DNA from 3 places in the Rhizobium sp. BK008 genome. Region 1 is predicted to be linked to each of the others. Evidence: riboswitches for the same ligand, from Rfam matches in the RefSeq annotation. Region 1 holds a riboswitch; each other region holds the start of a gene.
The links. Region 1 has a riboswitch for thiamine pyrophosphate ahead of FHT69_RS22265 (YkoF family thiamine/hydroxymethylpyrimidine-binding protein). Riboswitches for the same ligand answer to the same signal wherever they lie in the genome.
Positions count from the first base shown of each region.

Region 1 (7,656 bases):
TGAAGGCGAGATGACGGTCATGGCGAATCATGCGCCGACGATGACGACGATCAAGCCGGGTGTCGTGAGCGTGCGTTCGGCCTCCGGCAAGAAGCAGGACTATGTGGTGTTCGGCGGTTTTGCCGATATCCTGCCGACCGGTTGCACATTGCTTGCCGAATCCGCGGTTCCGGTCGAGGAACTCCACAAGGACGAGCTGACCCGCCGCATCGAGGCTGCCCGCCAGGAGCTCGAGCATGCCGAGCTGCACGAGCACAAGTCGAAGCTCGAGCATTTCATCATGGAACTGACGCATCTGAGCGGCATCGTCCAACAGGATTGATCGCCATCGACTGCGACGATCAAGGGCGGCTGCAACAGCCGCCCTTTTTTGTGCCTGTTCAGCTGTCGCGATAGCGCGGGCGGCTTGAAATGAAGAAGCGGCCCGATGGGGCCGCTTTGCCGATGTGTACCGAGTGGCCGGCTTCGGCTCAGAAGCCGGTTCCGCCGCGTAGCTCGATGGCAATCGTCTTGAACAATATCTTCAAGTCGAGCAGCAGGCTGAAATTCCTGACATAATAGATATCGCAGGCAATGCGGGCGCGGGCTTCCAGCCGTCGCGCCGTCGGGCCGCGCCAGCCGCGCGTCTGCGCAAGACCGGTGATGCCGGGACGCATGATGTGGCGGTGATGATAGTCCGGCACCAGTTCTTCGTAGAGCCGGCCGGCTGCCCGCATGTTGATGGCATGGCAGCGCGGGCCGACCAGCGACATGTCGCCCCTGATGACATTGAAGAGCTGCGGCAGCTCGTCGATATTGGTCTTGCGGAGCACCGCGCCGATGCCGGTCACTCGGCTGTCACCCTTGACGGTCTGTTGAACGCCGCTGGGATCACAAGCTTCCGCGCGCATCGATCGGAATTTGAAGATCGTGATCTTCCGGCCGTTCAGCCCCCAGCGGATTTGGCGGAAAAACACCGGACCGCCATCATCGAGTTTGATGAAAAGAGCGATTGCCAGAAAAATCGGCGCCAGCACGACGAGGGCGCTGAGTGAGGCGACGATGTCGATCAACCGCTTCACGCTCAGTCGCACAGCCATTTTTCTTTCGACAGGGGAAAAGCTATCCGGCTGGCGAATATTGGAGTTCGCGATAACCAGGGTCTTGGTTTTGTCCTGACGCTGAGACGGATCGAAGCGTGAATTCGTCTTCGAAGTAAAAGCATTCATTACGCAAGGTCCACAAGTTTAGATGCGATACTGAACAGCAAGGAGACAGATACATGGTCACGTATCGTTTGTCATCGGTATAAATAAGAATTCCGTAACCCTAAAGACACCAAAAATGGGAGTATTTCGCGTTAACCTTAATGCCTGTAGTTGCGCTATCCGGAAACTTATACTTTGAAAGGAGTAGCCCGATTGGATTGGCGAGCTGTCAGCCGGTTTCCGAAATCGATCGCCGGTTTCTCCAGCAGATGGTAGCTGAGGCTTGCTACCAGAAGGATAAGCGCTGCCGCCAGTCCGCAAGACTGCAGCCAGCCGGTCACAACATTTTCCGAGGAAGCGCCGAACGAGCCCGGGTCGAGCTTCTGGATCAATAGCAGGATAATCTCCTGCCAGATATAGATGCCGAAGGAGATCTTCGCGACGTAGCGGACAGGCGCGTTGTCGAGCAGCCTGCCCAACCGTTGCGAATGGCTGAGCGAAACGAGGGCCGCCCCGACCGCCAGCGGGAAGACCGGAAAGCCATAGGGGATTTCGAGCCAGCCGTAACCCTCGGCGGAGCCGCCGGGCGATATCACGAGGCGGTAGCCGGCAATGGCGAGGGCGAGAAGCGCTGCGGCATCGAACCAGGAAGAGCGTCTTCGTGGGAGCATGGTCTCGAGGCCGGCGGCGAGCGCACCGAGCGCGAAGACGGCGAAGAAGCCGATCGGATTATATCTCGGCATCCATTCCTTCGCCCCACCCTGCAGGCCGTACTGCCAACCGCGTCCGATGTCGCCGAGCGGAAACAGGGTGAGGATCAGCAGATGGGCCAGGAGTACGCCTGTGATGACGCATAGCCAGGCGAAGCGCGCAAGCAGCGGGCGTTGTCTCAGGATGGGCAAACGAAACAGCAGGAGAAAGCAGACCGGCAGGAGCACATAGCTGGTGACCTCGAAGGGAATGGACCAGAGCGGCCCGTCGGCTTCGACAGGAAAGAAGGTGCGCCAGTGCCACTGGCTCATGAACAGCAGCCCGGAGACATAGCGGAGTGCAAGCTCCGGTGTCAGCGGCAGGGCAAGCAGCGTCAGGCTGAGGGCGAAGCTGATGGTGGCGGCAACCCAGAAGCCCGGAGCGATGCGCGCTGCCCTGCGGATCGTGTAATGCCGCAGGCTCGGCAGGTTGCTGCCCGCGTCGAGCGCGCGCCAGAAGGGATGGGCAAGAAGAAAGCCGCTGAGCACAAAGAACACGGCAACGCCGAAATTGCCGAAGCGGAGGACATGTGCGGTCGGTCCGAGTTCGTCGGGGATTCTGCGCATATCCAGCCGCAGCGCGAAGTGGTGGGCAAGCACCAGCAGACAGGCCGTCGCGCGCAGAAAGTCCGCTCCGGCCAGTCTCTCCTGTTGTCGCATCCTATCCCCCGCCTTGCCTAGCGCATCGGCCCGAAAATCGGAATCGATTTTCGGAAAGCACGATGCCTAAATTCTAAGTGTTAGAGCGTCCTTTGCGCATCCGAAAGGACGCGCGGCGCTCTAAAGAATGATGCCGAAAAGTGTGAGCGGTTTTCGCACGACATCATGCTCCGGGTCTCGGACTTTGCAGCGGAAAGCCGCGACGGGCAAGGCAGGCGTTGGGCTCAGTCGAGAAGTTCGTTGGTATAATAGGTGGAAAAGTCCGGCTTCTCCTTGAGTGCGGCGCCATTGGCGTCGACCAGAATCCCATTCTCGAGCAGGAAGCCGCCGAGGGCTTCGGCCTTTGCCGGATCGAGCTTACCGATCACGCCGGCCTCGGATTTCAGGAAGTGCCCCTCGATCAATGCCTTCTGAGACGCCTTTACCAGTTCCGTATTCATCAGTGCGCCATTGCTTCCAGAGATCAGCAGATCGCAGGCTTCGTCGGGATGGTCGACGGAATAGGCATAACCCTGGCGCGTGGCCTGGATGAAGGCGCGGGCGTGTTCCCGGTTTGCCGAGAGATAGGCGTCGCTGGAGACGATGACCGTCGTCTGCTCGTCGGGAATGCCATAATCGGAATAGTGGAAGCGGCCGATCTTCCGGTTCTCCAGTTCGGCGGCTATGCCTTCCCAGGTGTAGATCTCCAGCGTGAAATCGATCGAGCCATTGTCCAGCGCCTCGTAAGCGGAGGTGCCGAGGGTGACGGTCTTGACGTCGCCCTTGCCGCCGTCATTGCGGATCATTGCGGAGATCAGCGCGCTCTCCCAGGTGCCGCCAAAGCCGCCATAGGTCTTGCCGTCGAGGTCTTTCGGGCTCTTGATGTCGTCGCGTCCGCCCTTGAAGATCAGGCGTGCGGTTTCTGTCTGGACGACGCCGTAGACCATCTTCACGTCACCGCCGCCGGCGCGCTGCGTGAGGGTCTCGATCTCACTGCTGATGCCGAAATCGGCAACGCCGTTCGACACCAGTGTTCCGGCGCTGGTATCGGTGAAGGGAAGGATCTCGACATCGAGTCCGGCATCGGCGTAGAAGCCCTTCGCCTTGGCGACATAGATGCCGATATGGTTGGTGTTGGGCGTCCAGTCGAGCGCGATGCGAACCTTTGCGGGCGCCGATTGGGCGAAGGCGGTGCGGCCGGCAAGGCTTGCCGCGATGGCGGCGAAAATCGTCTGGCGGCGGGTGAGAAGCAGCATGGTGACCTCCTCAGGTCTCTAGAGCATGATGCCGAAAAGTGTCGGCGGTTTCGGACGACATCATGCTCTAACTCTATAAATTAGAACAGCGATTCAGATTTTGGGCCGACCGGCCTAAAATCATCCTGTTCTTGCGGATGAAGCAGGGTTTGCAGGATTTCGGTTTCGATCGCCTGGGCCGCCGGCGAGCCGAGGTCGGCGATGCTTCTCGGACGGGGCAGGGGAACGCGGAATTCGCGGATGATACGCGCCGGACGGGCCGAAAGCACGTAGATCCGGTCGGAGAGGAACACGGCCTCGCGAACGTCATGGGTGATCAGCAGCGCCGTCCAGCGGTGCTCGGTCCACATGCCCTGCAGCCATTCCTGGATCTGCGTGCGCGTCAGCGCGTCGAGCGCGCCGAAGGGCTCGTCGAGCAGCAGCATGTCCTGCGTCTGGACGACGGTGCGCAGCAGTGCGGCGCGCTGGCGCATGCCGCCGGATAGTTCGGAAGGATAGTGGTGTTCGAAGCCGGAAAGGCCGAAGCTCTCGAACAAAGGCGCGACGGCGGCGCGGGCCGCGCGGCGGCTCATGCCTTTCACCTCGAGGCCGAGTGCCGCATTGTCGATGATCCGGCGCCAGGGCATCAGCGCATCGCGCTGCGGCATGAAGGCGAAGGAATGCGGTGCCTGTTCCAGCGGCACGCCGTTGAAAAGCATGGTGCCGGAATCGGGTCGAAGCGCCTGTGTCAGCAGCCGCAGCACCGTCGATTTTCCGGAGCCGGACGGTCCGACGATCGAAACGAACTCGCCGTCTGCGACGGTGAGCGAAATGTCGCCCAGCACCTTCATGCCGTCGAAGGACTTCGAGATACTACCGAGTTCAACCATTGTATCGCTCATCGGCGCCGCTCCCCGGTTGGCTGCCAGGGCATGACGAGGCGCTGGATCAACAGCGTCAGCCCGAAGAGGCCGAGCGTGAGCACGGCGCTGACGACGACGGCGGCGAGCACGAGATCGGGACGGAAATTGTTCTTGGCGTTGAGGATATAGATGCCGAGGCCGCGGGCGGCGCCGGCATATTCGGCAAAAATCGCGCCAACGACGGCATAGGTGATCGAGATTCTGAGGCCGGCGAAGAAATAGGGCAGCGAGGAGGGAAGCCGGGCCAGGCAGAAAATCCGCCAGCGACTCGCCTTCATCGAATTCAGCAATTCGGCGATGTCGCGGTCGGTCGATTCATAGCCCTGCAGCAGGGCGACGAGCAGCGGAAAGAAGGTGACGAGCGCCACCAGCAACACTTTCGGCAGCAGGCCGAAGCCGAACCAGAGGACGACGAGGGGCGCGATCGCCACCAGCGGCAGGGTCTGGCTGGCGATGAAGATCGGCAGCAATGCCCGGCGCATGAAGGGCACGAAATCCATGAGGATGGAGGCTGCGAAGGCGAAAGCAAGCGACAGCGCGAAACCTCCAAGCGTCGCGCCGAGCGTCGGCCAGGTGTTTGATATCAGCGCCTCGCGGTTCAGCCAGCCCTGGATGACGATGCGCGACGGCGCCGGCAGGATGGAGGGCTTGATCCCGGAAAGATCGACATAGAGTTCCCATGCCGCCAAAAAGGCGCAGCCGGCGAGCAGGGCAGGTATGCCCCGGTAGAGAGCGGCGCGGAGCGCGGCAAGGCGCGAACCCAGTGGTGGTAGCGGTGTCATCGGCGTTCGATTTCAGGCTTTCGTCGGGCTATTGGCTGACACCGTGATATCGAGGGTCACATGCCCCTCGGGGTCGCCGAAGCGATAGAAGGCCTCACGAATGGTTGCGAAGACGGCGCCGGCATCGCCAGAAAGCCTGGTGCAGAAATTCTTGGCGCGGTCGAAAGTGCCGGAGCGTTTGAGAAAGTCGATGCAGCCATAGATCTCGTCCATATGGGTGCCGGTTCCCATGACGTAGAGCGAGAATTGGGCAGCGGTCGGCTGTCCGGTCTCGGCGGCGATTTCAACGGCGGCAAGGGCGGCCGCTATACGGTCAGCAAGCGGCTCTGCCTGGCCGGAGGAGGGGTTGACGCCGCAGATGGCCTCGTCGGGCTCACCGGGGCAGCCGCGTGAGACGGCGGCGGACAGCACGCAATGTTCGCCGGTCTTTGCGGCGGTGACGAAAAGATCGTGCATGGCGGCGAAAAGAATGTCAGGCGGGCCGACCAGCAGCGTAGAGATGTCATCGGTCTCGATGCGCAGCTGGTCGCGATAGGGATCGAGCGCCTTGACGGCATCGAGAATGATGCCGACGAAATCGCCGGACATCGGATAGAGTGACACTTGTGCGCCCGAGAACATCTGAACCTCGCTCCGCTGGCATTACCCAGATCAGCTTTGAAGGGTCCAGAGGCTTGCACCTCACATCTCAGCCCCGGCAATACGGAGCTCCCCCGTTAATGGCGCGGAAACTATCACCGGGGTTTTCTCCCCGCAACTGCAAAGTTGCGAACCCGTCCATGCGGTCGGGATGAGCCTGCCATGCCCGGTATCGACTGATATGTCTTACTGTCGAGAACACCCGGACGGAGGTCCTGCCCGGGTGTCCCTCGAGGTTCCGTACCTGCCGGGAACGGAACCGGAGCTTGCTGCCTCAGGCGGCGATGTCGGCATAGGGGCGATCGCTGCGGGCAGTGACGAGCGCCCGTGTCCACCATTCCAGCCTCGCCATCATCCGATCGAGCAGACGCATCGCGTCGGTGGGATTGTCGAGCCGTCCCTCGGTGTCGAAGCGGTTCCAAGGTGCTGTAAAGCTCACCGAATCGCGGATCGTGACCGCGTGGAGTTCGGCAAAGACGAGGCGCAGCTGTTCGACGGCGCGCAGGCCGCCTGATATGCCGCCATAGGAAACGAAGGCGACAGGTTTGCCCTGCCAGGGCTCGAAGAAGAAATCGATGATCGACTTCAGCGAGGCCGTGAAGCTGTGATTGTATTCCGGGGTGACGATGATGAAGGCGTCGGCCATGCCGAGCCGCCCGGCGAGCCTGTCGATTTCGGGGTGTGCCATGTCACGGCTTACCGGCAGCGCGAAATCGAGCGGGTCGATGATGTCGATATCAAATTGCGGGAAGCGGACGAGCTCCTGCGTCAGCCATTTGACCACCCGGTCGCAGATGCGGCCCTCTCTCGTGCTGCCATAGATGACCGCCAGCCTGGTGGGTGTTTTCATGCGTTGCTCCTTGTCGCGATTGGACTTTACGCTTATCGAAGCACGGGTTATAAAACCTCAACTAATATTGAGGTCAAGAGCCGATGGATACGATTCCTGCAGCGCCGCTCGGCAGACTTCTGACGGTTGGCCAAGTGGCGGAGCGCAGCGGCCTTGCCGTCTCGGCGCTGCATTTCTACGAGACCAAGGGGCTGATCTCGAGCATCCGGTCCCGCGGCAACCAGCGGCGATACGGCCGTGACGTGCTGCGCCGGCTTGGCATCATCAAGGTGGCGCAGCGTGTCGGCATTCCGCTTTCGGAAATCCAGGCGGCGTTCGAGTCGCTGCCGCAGGGACGCACGCCCACCGTCGGCGACTGGCAGGTGCTGTCGGCGCGCTGGAAGGATGATCTCGACGCGCGAATCAGGCGGCTGAGCCTGCTGCGCGACCGTCTGACCGGCTGCATCGGCTGCGGCTGCCTGTCGATCGAAAGCTGTCCGTTGCGCAATCCCTGCGATCGGCTCGGCAAAGAGGGGTCGGGTGCGCGGCTTCTGGAGACCGAAAGCTAGAGCCCTTCCCCAGAGGGAGACTTGGCTGCGTCTCCCGGGAAAGATCGGTACCTGCCTTTCTTTCGGTCGGCGCGCTCATATGTTAAGGGCGAGTGACGCAACCG
Region 1 covers NZ_JACIFK010000005.1:397,871-405,526, forward strand. The annotation lists gene FHT69_RS22235 (F0F1 ATP synthase subunit epsilon) at 1-322, shown strand, start outside; gene FHT69_RS22240 (sugar transferase) at 471-1,208, opposite strand; gene FHT69_RS22245 (acyltransferase family protein) at 1,376-2,596, opposite strand; gene FHT69_RS22250 (ABC transporter substrate-binding protein) at 2,821-3,831, opposite strand; gene FHT69_RS22255 (ABC transporter ATP-binding protein) at 3,912-4,712, opposite strand; gene FHT69_RS22260 (ABC transporter permease) at 4,709-5,515, opposite strand; gene FHT69_RS22265 (YkoF family thiamine/hydroxymethylpyrimidine-binding protein) at 5,528-6,136, opposite strand; TPP riboswitch at 6,127-6,240, opposite strand; gene FHT69_RS22270 (NADPH-dependent FMN reductase) at 6,429-7,004, opposite strand; gene soxR (redox-sensitive transcriptional activator SoxR) at 7,088-7,552, shown strand; gene FHT69_RS22280 (SDR family NAD(P)-dependent oxidoreductase) at 7,632-7,656, shown strand, end outside.

Region 2 (7,656 bases), on a different contig from region 1:
AATTGAGATTCTCTTGCGATATTCGCAACAGTCTGCGGGGCAGCGACCTGATGCTGCCCCATGGAAGACATTGGAAAAATCACACAGCCCAACAGGCACAACCAAGCGCGCCGAAGAAGCCCTTGAGATCGGCGATCGGCAGTTTCGATGTCCAGGCACCGGCGTGGTCGTGACCGTGGACGTTGCAGGAAGTGGCGCAACCGCATGTCGAGATCGCAGTCCGGCGCAAGGAATTCATGCCGGCGCCTTGCGGTTCGCCCCATGCCGCATAGCCGCCGAATGTGCGAACGGGTGACCAGTCCGGCATGGCGGGCGGGACATCGTTCTCGTCCAGCCCCGAGAATTCGCCCGCAGCGTAGACGATCTTGCCGCCGACCATGGTCAACTGCGAGGTGAGGTACGAGATCTCGTCTTCCGCGCAGGAGAAGAAGTCCTTGTCCGGGACGACGACGTCGGCGAACTGGCCGTTTTCGATCCGCCCCTTCTTGCCTTCCTCGTTGGAGAACCAGGTGACCTTCTCCGTCCACATGCGCAGTGCCGTCTCGCGATCGAGGCAGTTGGCGCGCGGGTAAAGTTGCATCCCGCCAACCGTCTTTCCGGTCACCATCCAGGCAAGGGAAACCCATGGATTATAGGAGGCGACACGGGTCGCATCGGTCCCTGCCGAGACGTTGACACCCTTCTCGAGCATGCGCCTGATCGGTGGCGTGGCCTCTGCGACGCCATGGCCGTAGCGCTCCACGAAATATTCGCCCTGATAGGCCATGCGGTGCTGGGTGGCGATGCCGCCGCCGAGCGCCGCGATGCGGTCGATCGAACGATCCGAGATCGTCTCAGCATGGTCGAAGAACCAGTTGAGACCTTCGAGCGGAATGTCCTTGTTGACCTTCTCGAAAACGTCGAGCGAACGGGAGATGGTCTCGTCGTAGGTGGCGTGAAGCCGCCAAGGCCAGCGGTTTTCGGCCAACACCCGAACGACGTCCTCCAGTTCGCCCTCCATTTCCGGCGCCATTTCGGGCCGTGGCTGGCGGAAGTCCTCGAAGTCAGCCGCGGAGAAGACCAGCATTTCGCCAGCGCCGTTGTGGCGGAAGTAGTCATTGCCCTGCTTGTATTTGACCGACTGCGTCCAGTTGAGGAAATCCTGCTTCTCTTCCTTCGGCTTCTGCGTGAACAGGTTGTAGGCCAGACGCACCGTCAGTTGATCCTCACCCGAAAGCTTCTGGATCACCGCATAATCGTCCGGATAGTTCTGGAAACCGCCGCCGGCGTCGATCACGCCGGTAATGCCCAGCCGGTTGAGTTCGCGCATGAAATGGCGGGTGGAGTTGACCTGGTATTCGAACGGAAGCTTCGGTCCCTTCGACAAGGTCGAATAGAGAATGCCAGCATTCGGCTTGGCGAGCAGAAGGCCGGTCGGATTGCCGTTGGCATCGCGGGTGATCTCGCCGCCAGGAGGGTTCGGTGTATCTCTGCCATAGCCGACGGCGCGGAGCGCTGCGCCGTTCAGCAGCGCGCGGTCATAGAGATGGAGCAGGAAGACCGGGGTATCGGGCGCGATGGCGTTGATCTCGTCGATCGTCGGCAGGCGCTTCTCCGCAAACTGGTGTTCGGTAAAACCACCGACCACGCGAACCCATTGCGGAGCCGGCGTGATCGCCACCTGTCGCTTCAGCATGTCCATCGCATCGGCAAGCGACCGGACACCATCCCAGCGGAGTTCCATGTTGAAGTTGAGGCCGCCGCGCACGACGTGGGTGTGGTTGTCGATCAGACCGGGCAGCATGCGCTTGCCTTTCAGGTCGATGATCTTCGTATCCGGTCCGGCGAGCGTCATCACCTCGCTGTCGGTTCCCACCTCCAGAAACACGCCGTCCTTGACGGCGACGGCGGTGGCGTTCGGATTTGCGCGATCAAGCGTCGTGATCAGTCCGTTGTGAAGAACGATATCGGCGTGCATGGAAGCAGCTCCCGTCTTGATGGGATCGGCGGCGTTCGCCGGTGAAAAAAGATTTGAAAAGGCAAAGCTCGACGCTGCGCCCAGGAATGTGCGGCGCGTGGTCATCAGCTTTTCCCCGACGTCGGATCTTCACGAGGCAGGGTCAGGTTTGTGCCGCCCTTCGGAAGGTGCCCGAACATGTGCGGCTTGACCTGGTGAAGCCAGGAGACGGCGGCGGGCTCGCGTGCCCAGATGCTTTTTGCCAAGGGCACCAGCTGCTCACCGACGAGGATGCCGAGCAGGCCGATGAGGGCGACAACGGGCGGGGCGGGCGAACGGACATTGAGCAGGCTGTATATTACGCCCACCAACAGGCCGGCACCGAGGGACAGCAGATAGATTTTCATCGCGGATCACCTTCGCTTGGAGAGAAGCAGTTCACCCCGGCTGGCGACCGCCTGCCGGGGTGATGACGGTTTTACTTCGCAGGGTTCGGGCCGATCCGCTTGCCATGGCGGACCCGCTCGGCGCCGCCGTGAACGTGAGTGACCGCATAGTCGATACCCATGCCGTAGGCGCCGGAATGCTCCTTCACCAGCGACGTGACCGCGTCATAGGTTTCCTTGCGTGCCCAGTCGCGCTGCCATTCAAGCAGGACCTGCTGCCAGGTGACCGGAACGACACCCGCCTGCACCATGCGGTCCATTGCATATTTGTGCGCGTCGAGCGACGTGCCGCCGGACGCATCGGCGACCATGTAGATCTCATAGTCTGTGTCGTTCATGCAGGAGAGCGCAAAGGTCGTGTTGCAAACCTCCGTCCAGAGGCCGGCGACGACGATCTTCTTGCGGCCATCGGCGGCATTCTTGGCAAGCGCGTCGCGGACGTTCTGGTCGTCCCAGGAATTCATCGAGGTGCGCTCAAGGATATCATTGTCCGGGACGACGGCGAGCAGTTCCGGGAAAGTGTTGCCCGAGAAGCTGTCGGTCTCGACGGTGGTGATGGTGGTCGGGATGTTGAAGATCCTGGCAGCCTTGGCCAGACCGACGACGTTGTTCTTCAAGACCTGGCGGTCGATCGATTGGACGCCGAAGGCCATCTGCGGCTGCTGGTCGATGAAGATGATCTGACTGTTCTGCGGGGTTAGGACCTGAAGCTTGCTGGACATCTCGTGTCTTCCTTTGACTGGGTTGAAGCTAGGTAATGGGGCAGGAAAGGCGGCACGTCTTGAAAGTTATGCCGCCTTATTGTTGGAAAGCGACGTCAGGCGGCGAGCGGTGTCAGCCCGGCCTCGATCTGGTCACGATAAGGCTCGTAGCGAGCCGGCAGTTTCAAAGCCTCGCCGAGGTGTGCCGTGTCTTCGTCGCGGTCGAAACCGGGTTCGTTGGTGCCGATTTCGAACAGGACGCCGCCGGGTGTCCGGAAGTAGATCGCCCAGAAGTAATCGCGGTCGATGACAGGCGTCACCTGGTATCCTGTATCCATCAGGGCCTTGCGGACTTCGAGCTGCTTTGCGCGGTTCTCGACGGCGAAAGCGATGTGATGCACGGAACCTGCGCCCTGCCTTGCGAAAGGCGTTTTCGGAAGGACTTCGAGGTCGATCGTGTCGGCACCATTGCCGCCGGGGATGATGAAGCGGGTGACGTCACCATCCGTTTCAGTGCGCTGGTAGCCCATGAAACCGAGCAGTTCGGACGTGGCAGCGGCGTCATGCAGGCGGAATCTGGCACCGGTGAAGCCGCGGATGCCGACGCTTTCGTCGATGCCGGCGCCAGTCCAGGCCTTTCGGCCATCGGTTTCGGTTTCGACAAGGGCAAACCCTTCGCCGTCCGGCCCTTTGAACAGGAGGCGGGGAGCGCCAAAGGCAGTGTCGGTCTGCAGGCTGCCGGTTCCCTTTGCCGATAAGCGATCCTGCCAGAAGGACAACGAGCCCTTGGGCACCGCGAACTGTGTGTCACTGACCTCGCCGACGCCGGGACGGCCGCGCATCACGTCGGGAAACGGGAAGTAGGTCATGACGGAGCCGGGGGTACCGGCCTCATCACCGTAATAGAGGTGGTAGACGTTGGGATCGTCGAAATTTACGGTCTTCTTGACGCGGCGCAGGCCAAGCGTGCCCGTAAAGAACGCGTTGTTCCGACGGGCATCCGATGCCATCGACGTGATGTGATGCAGTCCCTTGATATCCTTGATCATGATCCTCGCCCTTCCGCGGCTGTGTTGGTTTGTCTGGTGTGATTGAAAATCTACGTCCGTTGATCAGGCGTGGAAATTGCAATAATAGTTGTCAGTGAATTGCCATTGGTGAAATAATCGATGAACGACTACAAGGTGCTCCGAACCTTCCTGCTGGCTGCCGAGAAGCGGAGCTTCGCGCAGGTCGCGCGCGAGCTCGATATGACGCCCGCAGCCGTCACCCGGGCGATTGCGGCCCTGGAAGAAGATCTGGGCGTGCAACTCTTCGTGCGCACCACGCGCCAAGTGTCGCTGACGACCGATGGCGCGATCTTCGCCGCCCAGATACAGCCGGCGGTGCAGGCGCTCGACAACGCGCGCAAGGACGTGATGAATTCCCACAAGGCGGATCATGGCCGCCTTCGCATCAGCGCGCCGACCTGGTTCGGCCAGCAGGTCCTGCCGCCCATCCTCTCGGCATTCAGGGAGCGCTATCCCAAGATCAGCTTCGAAATCTCGCTCGCCGATGGACTCGTCGACATCATCGACGACGATTATGATCTGGCGATCCGCATTTCCGCGGCACCTTCGGACAAGTTCACGATCTGGCGCAAGATCAGCGTCGTGCGCCGTATCCTCGTCGCAGCGCCCGGCAGCCGGTTTTGCGACATGAAGCACCCGAACGAGCTCATTCCTGACGATTGCCTGGCCTATAGCGGCGAAAGCAAACGGGAGACCTGGTCACTGTCGGACGGCAGTGGCAGCGCCACGATTTCTGCAGGCCGTGCATTCAGCGCCAATAGCGGAGAGGTGCTGGCGAGCATGGCGGCCGACGGCGTCGGGGTCACCATGCTGCCCAAGTTCCATGTCGCCGAGCATCTGCGGACCGGACGGCTCGTCCACGTCCTGCGGGACTGGTCGCCGCCAGACTTATGGCTGACCCTGTACTACCCCCCGTACCAGGCCCTGCCGCCGCGCATCGCCTCGTTCTCGAAGTTCTTCGAGCAACAGATCCCGGCGTTCCTCTCGGCGATCGAATGAGCTTTGCCGATAAAGCAGGTGCGGTTGCTCCAACGAGGTCTTTCGAAAAGGAATTTGCAGAATCTTAGGCGGCGCACCAAGGGGCTTCCGGTCCATCTCGGTGGCCGGTCGCTCGATCCCGTTCAAGGCGACAATTTGGAAGTTCGGCGACATCCTTCTCCCAATCCAGTCATCTGCCCGGCTTCCACATCAAAATACGCCCAAGAGCCGGACGACGGAAGGTCTGTGGTTGACACGAACTCGGCCCAGGACATAGTCTTTGCGACATTCACCAGGGGGGTCCCGGCAAGGGACTGAGATACTGCTGGACAATATGGCTTTGCCTGTTGTGGCGCAGTGACCCGTTGAACCTGATCCAGTTCATACTGGCGTAGGGACGGTGCAAGCGCTCGAAGGCTTCGGATTCCCGCGTGGATTCCATGCCGGCGTCTTTCCATCATTCCGGCTGATTGACTGGGTCTCCAATTGCAACTTGGAGCCTCAAACCATGACCATTGCCGCAAAGAACGTCACACCCACCGTCACCACCGGCCCGCTACCGGCCTCGCGGAAAATCTACATCCCCGGAGATATGTACTCCGACATCCGCGTGCCGATGCGCGAGATCAGCGTCCATCCGACATCGGGAGAGCCGCCCGTCGTCGTCTATGATTGCTCCGGCCCTTACACTGTCGAGGGCGCCGATATCCGTATCGAGCAGGGCTTGTCACAGTTCCGTCGCGGCTGGGTGATCGCCCGCGGAGATGTCGAGGCCTATGAAGGCCGCCATGTGCGTCCCGAAGACAACGGCTTTGTCAGCGGCGAACGGCTGACACCGGAATTTCCGGCCAAGCGCCAGCCGCTGCGGGCGAGGGGCGACAAGGCCGTAACCCAACTCGCCTATGCACGCGCCGGCATCATCACTCCGGAAATGGAATTCATCGCTATCCGCGAAAATCTCGGCCGCAAGGCACAGGCGGAGGCCATGAGCCGCGATGGCGAAAGCTTCGGCGCCCATATTCCCGATCATGTGAGCCCGGAATTCGTCCGCCAGGAGGTCGCCGCCGGCCGGGCGATCATTCCCGCCAACATCAATCATCCGGAAAGCGAGCCGATGATCATCGGCCGGAACTTCCTGGTGAAGATCAATGCCAATATCGGCAATTCCGCCGTCACCTCCTCCATGGCGGAGGAAGTCGAGAAGATGGTCTGGGCGATCCGCTGGGGTGCCGACACGGTCATGGACCTGTCGACCGGCCGCAACATCCACAATATCCGCGAATGGATCATCCGCAATTCGCCGGTACCGATCGGCACCGTGCCGCTCTACCAGGCACTCGAAAAGGTGAACGGCATTGCCGAGGACCTCACCTGGGAGGTCTATCGCGATACGCTGATCGAACAGGCCGAGCAGGGCGTCGATTACTTCACCATCCATGCGGGCGTGCGGCTTGCCTATATCCCGCTGACCGTCAATCGCGTCACCGGCATCGTTTCTCGCGGCGGCTCGATCATGGCCAAGTGGTGTCTGCACCACCACCGGGAGAGTTTTCTCTACGAGCATTTCGAGGAGATCTGCGACATCTGCCGCGCTTACGACGTTTCCTTCTCGCTCGGTGATGGCCTGCGGCCAGGCTCGATTGCCGATGCCAACGATGCGGCGCAGTTCGCAGAACTGGAAACGCTCGGCGCGTTAACGAAAATCGCCTGGGCGAAGGATTGCCAGGTGATGATCGAAGGTCCCGGCCATGTGCCGATGCACAAGATCAAGGAAAACATGGACAAGCAGCTCGCGGTCTGCGGCGAGGCGCCCTTTTATACGCTCGGGCCGCTGACCACCGATATCGCGCCGGGCTATGACCACATCACGTCCGGCATCGGGGCTGCGATGATCGGCTGGTTCGGCACTGCCATGCTCTGCTACGTGACGCCCAAGGAACATCTCGGCCTGCCGGACCGCAACGACGTCAAGGTGGGCGTCATCACCTATAAGATCGCGGCACATGCCGCCGATCTCGCCAAGGGTCATCCGGCGGCGCGGGTGCGCGACGATGCGTTGTCGCGCGCCCGTTTCGAGTTCCGATGGGAGGACCAGTTCAACCTTTCGCTCGATCCGGAAACTGCCCGTTCCTTCCACGACGAAACGCTGCCGAAGGAGGCGCATAAGGTGGCGCATTTCTGCTCCATGTGCGGTCCGAAATTCTGCTCGATGCGGATTTCGCACGATATCCGCGCCGAAGCGCAGAAGGAAGGGCTGGAAGCGATGGCGGCGAAATATCGGGAGGCTGGCGACCTGTACATGCCGATCGAAAACCTTCCGGGTAACGCATAATGTCTACGTTTCTCGTCAAAGGGGCCGGCGTTGCCGGCCTCGCGGCAGCCCATGAGCTCGTCAGGCGGGGCTTTTCGGTCGAGGTGATCGAAAAGGCCGGCGCGGCGGGACTTGGCGCCTCGCACTTTGCTGGAGGAATGCTCGCGCCCTATTGCGAACGGGAAGCGGCCGAAGAGATTGTCCTGACATTGGG
Region 2 covers NZ_JACIFK010000002.1:539,442-547,097, reverse strand. The annotation lists gene FHT69_RS14005 (amidohydrolase) at 80-2,062, opposite strand; gene FHT69_RS14000 (XapX domain-containing protein) at 2,062-2,343, opposite strand; gene FHT69_RS13995 (hydrolase) at 2,415-3,104, opposite strand; gene FHT69_RS13990 (VOC family protein) at 3,200-4,132, opposite strand; gene FHT69_RS13985 (LysR family transcriptional regulator) at 4,253-5,152, shown strand; TPP riboswitch at 5,416-5,547, shown strand; gene thiC (phosphomethylpyrimidine synthase ThiC) at 5,640-7,463, shown strand; gene thiO (glycine oxidase ThiO) at 7,463-7,656, shown strand, end outside.
Region 2: linked by a shared signal. The riboswitch ahead of thiC (phosphomethylpyrimidine synthase ThiC) and the one ahead of FHT69_RS22265 (YkoF family thiamine/hydroxymethylpyrimidine-binding protein) in region 1 are both predicted to bind thiamine pyrophosphate.

Region 3 (7,656 bases), on a different contig from region 1:
ACCCGGCCGGCGCAGCTGCGATCGCCAGCGTCAGCACGTTGACGTTCTCGCCGTCTTTGGCGACTTGCGCGATCTGGGCGACTTCGCAGGCCTCGGTGCCTTCAGAACCCGAGCAGCGATAATACCAGTCGTCGAATTTCTGGGATTTTATCGCCGGCGCCTGCACCTGCCCCGCTCCCTGATCGGCAGGAACAGCAGATTGCGAAAAAGAAGGATTCGCCCAAGCGATGAATATCAGAACGGAGGCGGCAGTCTGGCGGCCCCACTTCATATCGGCTTTCAAAAATTTGCTCATTGAAAATACAACTTCAGGAAGATTTTATTGGCGTGTAAAGTCATATCGCTACAATCCATCGTTTGGTCAACCTAAGCGTGTCAGCACGGTAAAGTTTCCGTTAGATATTTACTTCGCGTTCTGGGAGTTTAATTCGGCGCCCTGGGAGAGGCTTCCCGCAACGAAATCGCCACAAAATTTCGACAGCGGAATGAAACTGAATGGCGAGACGATGAGACGACACGCAACTTACGCGAAGCTGTTCTCGTGCTCGCCTGCATTGAAAAATTCCACCGATGAACGGATAGGGTGAATAACTTCGCGCTATTCCAAATGTAGAAAAGTCTTGGGAAGATGAACTTCATTCTTTCAAAGAAAAGACTGCTTTCCCGCATCAGCACCCTCACCAAGGCTGGCAGCCAATCCCTCACAAATACCAAGATGTATTTTAGAAATTGATTTCACCCACGGTTGCTGCGGTTATTCCTTTTGAAAAAGGAGAGGATAGCCGCATGGCGAAAAGGCAAGGACCCGGCCAACCCGGAAGAGAACCGGCAGACGACTTTCGGGAAAACCTGGTCAAGACCCGAATCGGCGGCGATCTCTCGTCCTTCATGAAAGGCGATCCCGACCCATAAATCATCCATAGCCATCGCGCGCCGCGTCGGTCGCATGATTGTCATTTTCGAGGTGACATCAGCCCCGTTCTCTGCGAAAAGAAACGCGATGAGAGACAGGGGCGTTCGTCGACAGACGGGCTGAGAAGCACCCTTCGAACCTGAACCGGATAATGCCGGCGGAGGGAGTCGCTCGGGGTCGCGGCATCGCCCGCACGAACCGCCCCGTGGCCGCCCCCGCCTGAAAGGGGCCATATGCAGACCAAGACCACACCCGGAGCGATGCTGAAGGCGATGCGCGAGAAGCCGCCGCTCGTTCAGTGCATCACCAATTACGTCGCCATGAACATCGCCGCAAATGTTCTGCTTGCCGCGGGCGCCTCGCCCGCCATGGTGCATGCCGCGGAAGAAGCCGGCGAATTCGCCGGGATCGCCAGTGCGCTGACCATCAATATCGGCACGCTGTCGACGCAATGGATCGACGGCATGCAGGCGGCGGCGAAGGCGGCGGCCTCAGCCGGCAAGCCCTGGGTGCTCGACCCGGTCGCCCATTATGCAACGGCCTTCCGCCGCAACGCCGTCGCCGATCTCCTGGCGCTGCATCCGACCATCATCCGCGGCAACGCTTCCGAAATCATCGCGCTGGCCGGCGGAGAGAGCCGCGGCCAGGGCGTCGACAGCCGCGACCCGGTCGAGCAGGCGGAAGGTTCGGCGCGATGGCTCGCCGAGCGCCAGCGGGCGGTCGTCGCCGTGACCGGCGCCGTGGATTTCGTCACCGACGGCGAGCGGGCCGTGCGCATCGAAGGCGGATCGGCCTTGATGCCGCAAGTCACCGCGCTCGGCTGCTCGCTCACCTGCCTCGTCGGCGCCTTTGCGGCAACGGCGCCCGAGGACATTTTCGGCGCCACGGTCGCCGCCCTTTCGACCTTCGCCATCGCCGGCGAAGACGCGGCACTCGGCGCCGCCGGCCCCGGCTCCTTCTCCTGGCGCTTCCTCGATGCGCTGGCAGCGCTCGACGCCGAAACGCTTGACGCCAGAGCGAGGATATCGGCGGCATGAAGGCTTTCGACCTTTCGCTCTATCTCGTCCTCGACCCCGATCTCTGCGCGGGGATCGGCATGGTGGAAACGGCGCGCCTTGCCATTGCCGGCGGCGCGACGATGGTGCAACTGCGTGACAAACATGCCGGCACCGCCGGGATGATCGAGACCGGTCGCGCCTTGAAACAGGCGCTTGTCGGGACCGGCGCCCTGTTCATCGTCAACGACGATGTCGAGGCGGCAATCGCCATCGGCGCCGACGGTCTGCATATCGGCCAGGAGGATATGGACGCGCGCACGGCGCGGACGATGATCGGCCCTGCCATGATCCTTGGCCTCTCGGTCGAGACCGCGGCGCTTGCCGCCGCCGTCGATCCGGATCTGGTCGATTATACCGGCGTCGGGCCGGTGTTTGCGACGCCGACCAAGGCCGATCACAAGCAGCCGATCGGTTTTGACGGTCTTGCCATGCTGGTAAAGGCCTCGCCGGTGCCGTCGGTTGCGATCGGCGGCCTCAAGGCGGATCATGTCGCCCAAGTATTTGCTGCGGGCGCCAAGGGCCTTGCCGTCGTCTCCGCCATCTGCGGTACGCCGGATCCCGAAGCGGCCACGCGCCGCATCGCCGCAGAAATTCGAAAGGCCCGCGCATGATCCGCAACGTTCTCTCCATCGCCGGCTCCGATCCCTCGGGCGGCGCCGGCATCCAGGCCGATCTCAAGACCTTTTCCGCCCGCGGCGTCTACGGCATGGCGGTGCTGACCGCGCTGACAGCGCAGAACACCCAAGGCGTCAGCGGCGTGCATCTGGTGCCGCCGCAATTCGTCGCCGACCAGATCAATGCCGTCTTTGCCGATGTGCGCGTCGATGCCGTCAAGATCGGCATGATCGCCAATGCCGGCATCGCCGATGCCGTTGCCGGTGCACTGACTGACCACCGCGACATTCCGATCGTCATCGACCCGGTGATGATCGCCAAGGGTGGCGCCGCCTTGCTCGCGCCTGAGGCGGTCGACGTGCTGACCCGCCGGCTGCTGCCGCTTGCGACACTCCTGACCCCGAACTTGCCGGAAGCCGCCGCACTGCTGCACCAACCGGTGGCGACAAACCGAGCCGAGATGGCGGCGCAGGCCGAACAGGTGCGGGCGTTTGGCCCGGCCGCAGTGCTGGTCAAGGGCGGCCATCTCGATAGCGACGAAAGTCCTGACGTCCTTGCCACCGCCGCTGGCCTGCACTGGTTCGAAGCCATGCGCGTGCCGACCAAGAACACGCACGGCACCGGCTGCACGCTCTCCAGCGCGCTGGCCGCCGAACTTGCCAAGGGCGCCTCGGCGCGGGAGGCGGTCGCCATCGCAAAGCAATATCTCGCCGGCGCGGTCGCGGCAGCCGGAAGCCTCACCGTCGGCTCCGGCCACGGCCCGGTGCAGCATTTTCATGTGCTGTGGAAAGACGGCGAATAAGCGCTCGCTCGGCATAGATGCAGCCAATCGAAACGGCCCGGCCCTCCCGGGCCGTTTTTCGTTCGGCAGCTACTTTGCGTTGAAACCGCAGTCGCAGTGCGGGCAGTCCCTTTGACCTTCTGAAAAACCTTGTTGACAAGCCCGGTCAGATGGCCAAATCTATAACACTAAAAGGGGATACATTCCGCAATAACGGAATAACTGGAGGAGTGACAGGTGGCAGACCTGCTTGTGAGCTTGTATTCCGCTGAGCTCGCCGACCTGAAACGGAAAGCCGATGCTATCGGCATCTCCATCCGTCCGGCCCTCCCCCCTGAACTGCATCTTATCATCAGCTGGGTTCGCGAACGGTTCAGCGAGAACTGGGCGAGCGAAGTCGCCGTCGCCTTCTCCCACCAGCCGGTTGCCTGCCTGATCGCCGTCGACGGCGGCAAGCTGCTGGGCTTTGCCTGCTATGACACGACGGCGCGCGGCTTCTTCGGCCCGACCGGCGTCGACCCGGAAGCGCGCGGCAGGGGTATCGGGCTCGCCCTCTTCTCCGCCTGCCTGCAGACGATGAAGACGCTCGGCCACGCCTATGCCTTCATCGGCGATGCCGGGCCAGTCGATTTCTACGCCAAGACCGCAGGCGCAACCATCATCCCCGCCCCCGACAAGGGCATCTACGAAGGCATGCTGAGAAGCACGCCGAAATGACCATGTGATCCCGGAGCTACAGAATTGTCCTCGACCCCGCTCGCCCTTTTCGTCGGCCTTCCCACTCCCACGATTTCGGATGATGAATTCGCCCTTTTTCGCGACACCAATCCGCTCGGCCTGTTCGTCGGCCGGCGCAATCAGCGCGAGCCGGAGCAGACCAAGCGGCTGATCGCCCGCTTCCGCGAAGCCGTCGGCCGCGACGACGCACCTGTCTTCACCGACCAGGAAGGCGGCCGCGTTCAGCATCTCGATGCCGGCCCCTGGCCGCTCTTCCGCAGCTTCGGCCAGTTTGCCGAACTTGCGCGCCGCGATTTCGATCTCGGCAAAAAAGCACTGCGCCTTTCCTCCCAGGCCATGGGCGCGATGATGACGGAACTCGGCCTTTCGAGCGGCTGCTCGCCCGTTCTCGACCTCGTCTTCGAGACGACGAGCGCGGTCATCGGCGCCCGCTCCTTCGGCCCTGATCCCGATTTCATCGCGGCCCTCGGCCGCGAGGTGGTCGATGGCCTGCTCGAGACCGGCAACATGCCTGTCATCAAGCACATTCCCGGCCATGGCCGCGCGACGCTCGACTCCCACAAGGAGCGGCCGGTGGTCGACGCCAGCCGCGAGACGCTCACCGCGACCGATTTCAAACCCTTCGTCGCGCTGAAAGATACGCCCTGGGCCATGGTCGCCCATGTCGTCTACTCGGCCTATGACGCGGAGCTGCCGGCGTCCATCTCGCCCATCATGCACGACGTGATCCGCAAGGAGATGGGCTATGAGGGCGTGCTGATATCAGACTGCATCTTCATGGAGTCGCTCTCAGGTACTTTGCCGGAACGCGTCAGACAGGTGCTCGACGCAGGCTTCGACATCGCGCTCCACAGCCACGGCGACATTCCGGAAAGCGAAGCTGCCGCCAAGGCCGCCCGTCCCCTGACGGAAGCCGCCCTGCAGCGGATCGCCGCCGGCAAGGCGCGCCTCGGCAATCTCAAAGTCGATGTCCGCGCCGCCCACGCAGAAGTCGAAGACATGTTTGCCAGCGCGCTGGTCTCCTGACCGGCCCGTCAACTCTCACCGCATAAGAAAAGGGGAATAAAACATGAAAAAATATCTTCTTGCCGCCGCCGCGCTGACGCTGCTTTCGGGATCGGCCATGGCGCAGACGATTCTGACGGCGAATATCGAACCGGCGACGACCTGGGTTCGCAACTTCAACCCGTTCAACCAGACCTCATCGCGCCAGTCGACGCTCGACTTCATCTACGAGCCGCTGGTTATTTTCAACCGCTTCGACAGCAACAAGCCGGTCTATCGTCTGGCCGAAAGCTTCAAGCTCTCCGACGATCTGAAGAGCATCGAGTTCAAGCTGCGCCCGAACCTGAAATGGTCTGACGGTAAGCCGCTGACCGCAGCCGACGTCAAGTTCACCTATGATTACCTGAAGAAGTTCCCGGCGCTCGACTTCGTCAGCATCTGGACCTTCATCACCGATGTGCAGGCGGTCGACGCCCAGACGGTGCGCTTCACGCTCGCCAATCCGAGCTCGCTCGCCGCCGAGCAGATCGCGCAATTGCCGATCGTCCCGGAACATGTCTGGAAGGATGTCGCCGATCCCGTCACCTTCGCCAACGAAACCCCGGTCGGCAGTGGCCCGCTGACGGAAGTGCCGCGCTTTACCGGCCAGACCTACGACCAGTGCCGCAACCCAAACTACTGGGACAACGAGCACCTGAAGGTCGATTGCATGCGCTTCCCGCAGCTTGCCGACAACAACCAGATGCTGACCGCGACAGCCGACGGCACGCTTGACTGGGGTGTCTCCTTCATTCCCGATATCGACAATGTCTATGTCTCCAAGGATCCGGCGCATTTCCACTATTGGTATTCGCCGAGCAGCATGGTCGCCTTCCTCTTCAACTTGGAAACGACGAACGAGAACAACAAGAAGGCCTTCAACGATCTGAAATTCCGCCGGGCTGTCAGCATGGCGCTCGACCGCAAGACGATGATCGACGTCGCCGGCTACGGCTATCCGACGCTGAACGAAGATCCTGGCCTGATGGGCGAGCTTTACAAGAGCTGGGCGGACCCGTCCGTCAAGGCCGACTTCGGCAAGTTCGCAACCTATGATGCCGATGCCGCCAAGGCCCTGCTCGACGAGGCGGGCTACAAGGATAAGGACGGCGACGGCTTCCGCGACAATCCCGACGGCACGAAGATTTCCTTCTCGATCATCGTCCCCAGCGCCTGGACCGACTGGATCGACACCGTCAACCTCGCCGTCGAGGGCATGCAGGCAGTCGGCATCGACGCCAAGATCGAAACGCCTGAGGAAGCCGTCTGGACCGGCAACCTCATCAACGGCACCTTCGATGCGGCGATCAACAGCCTGCCGGCATCGGCCTCGCCCTACTATCCTTACAAGCGTGCCTTCAGCGCTTCGGACAAGGGCAAGACCCGCTTCACCGCGCAGCGCTGGTTCAACCCGGAGGTCGAGAAACTCGTCACCGAGTTCACCCAGACCGCCGACCTTGCCAAGCAGAAGGAAGCGATGAACAAGGCGCAGCGCATCGTCGCCGAAAACATGCCGATGATTCCGGTGTTCAACAATCCGAACTGGTATCAGTACAACACCAAGCGCTTCACCGGGTGGTCGACCAAGGAAAACCCCTTCGTCAATCCGTCGATCTCGCGGACCAATCCGGCACGCCTCTTGAACCTGCTCGCTCTCGAGCCGGTCAAGTAAGCATCATGATCTCCGGAAGCGGCGCAGAAAACGCCGCTTCCGCGACGACGGAGTTCCCATGGCTTTCCTGCTTCGCCGCCTCGTCTTCTACATGGCAGCCTTCATCGCGGCAGCGACGATCAATTTCTTCCTGCCCCGGCTGATGCCGGGCGATCCCGTGCAGATCATGTTCTCGAGCGCCGGCACCGAATTGCCGCCGGAAAGCCTGCAGGCGCTGAAGCTCACTTTCGGCTTCGTCGACGGTCCGCTCTGGCAGCAGTACCTCACCTATCTCGGCAGCATCTTCACCGGCGATCTCGGCCGCTCGATCAAATATTTCCCGCTGCCGGTCACCTCGGTGCTCGGCCATGCCCTCGTCTGGACCGTCGCCTTGATGGGAACGGCGACGATTTTCAGCTTCGCGCTCGGCACCTTCCTCGGCATCGTCGCCGCCTGGCGGCGCGGCAGCAGGTTCGATGTCGTCGTCTCGGTCGGCGCGATCTTCGCCACCTCGGTACCGGCCGTCGTCACCTCGCTGATCGTGCTCTTCATTTTCGGCTTCACGCTCGGCTGGTTTCCGAACGGTTATGCCGCCGATCCTTCGCTCGATCCGGCCTTCAGCTTGCAATATATCGGCAGCGTCGCCTATCACGGCATCCTGCCGATGGTGACGCTCTGCACCGTGCTGATCGGCGGTTTCACCGTTACCATGCGCAACAACATGATCAATCTGCTCGGTGAGGACTATATCGTCATGGCCCGCGCCAAGGGTCTTTCCGACCGGCATGTGATGCTCTGGTACGCGGCGCGCAACGCCCTGCTGCCAACCGTCTCCAGCCTTGCCATCGCGATCGGC
Region 3 covers NZ_JACIFK010000002.1:171,240-178,895, forward strand. The annotation lists gene FHT69_RS12275 (invasion associated locus B family protein) at 1-295, opposite strand, end outside; TPP riboswitch at 1,000-1,096, shown strand; gene thiM (hydroxyethylthiazole kinase) at 1,147-1,950, shown strand; gene thiE (thiamine phosphate synthase) at 1,947-2,582, shown strand; gene thiD (bifunctional hydroxymethylpyrimidine kinase/phosphomethylpyrimidine kinase) at 2,579-3,388, shown strand; gene FHT69_RS12295 (GNAT family N-acetyltransferase) at 3,605-4,084, shown strand; gene FHT69_RS12300 (glycoside hydrolase family 3 protein) at 4,109-5,131, shown strand; gene FHT69_RS12305 (ABC transporter substrate-binding protein) at 5,175-6,821, shown strand; gene FHT69_RS12310 (ABC transporter permease) at 6,880-7,656, shown strand, end outside.
Region 3: linked by a shared signal. The riboswitch ahead of thiM (hydroxyethylthiazole kinase) and the one ahead of FHT69_RS22265 (YkoF family thiamine/hydroxymethylpyrimidine-binding protein) in region 1 are both predicted to bind thiamine pyrophosphate.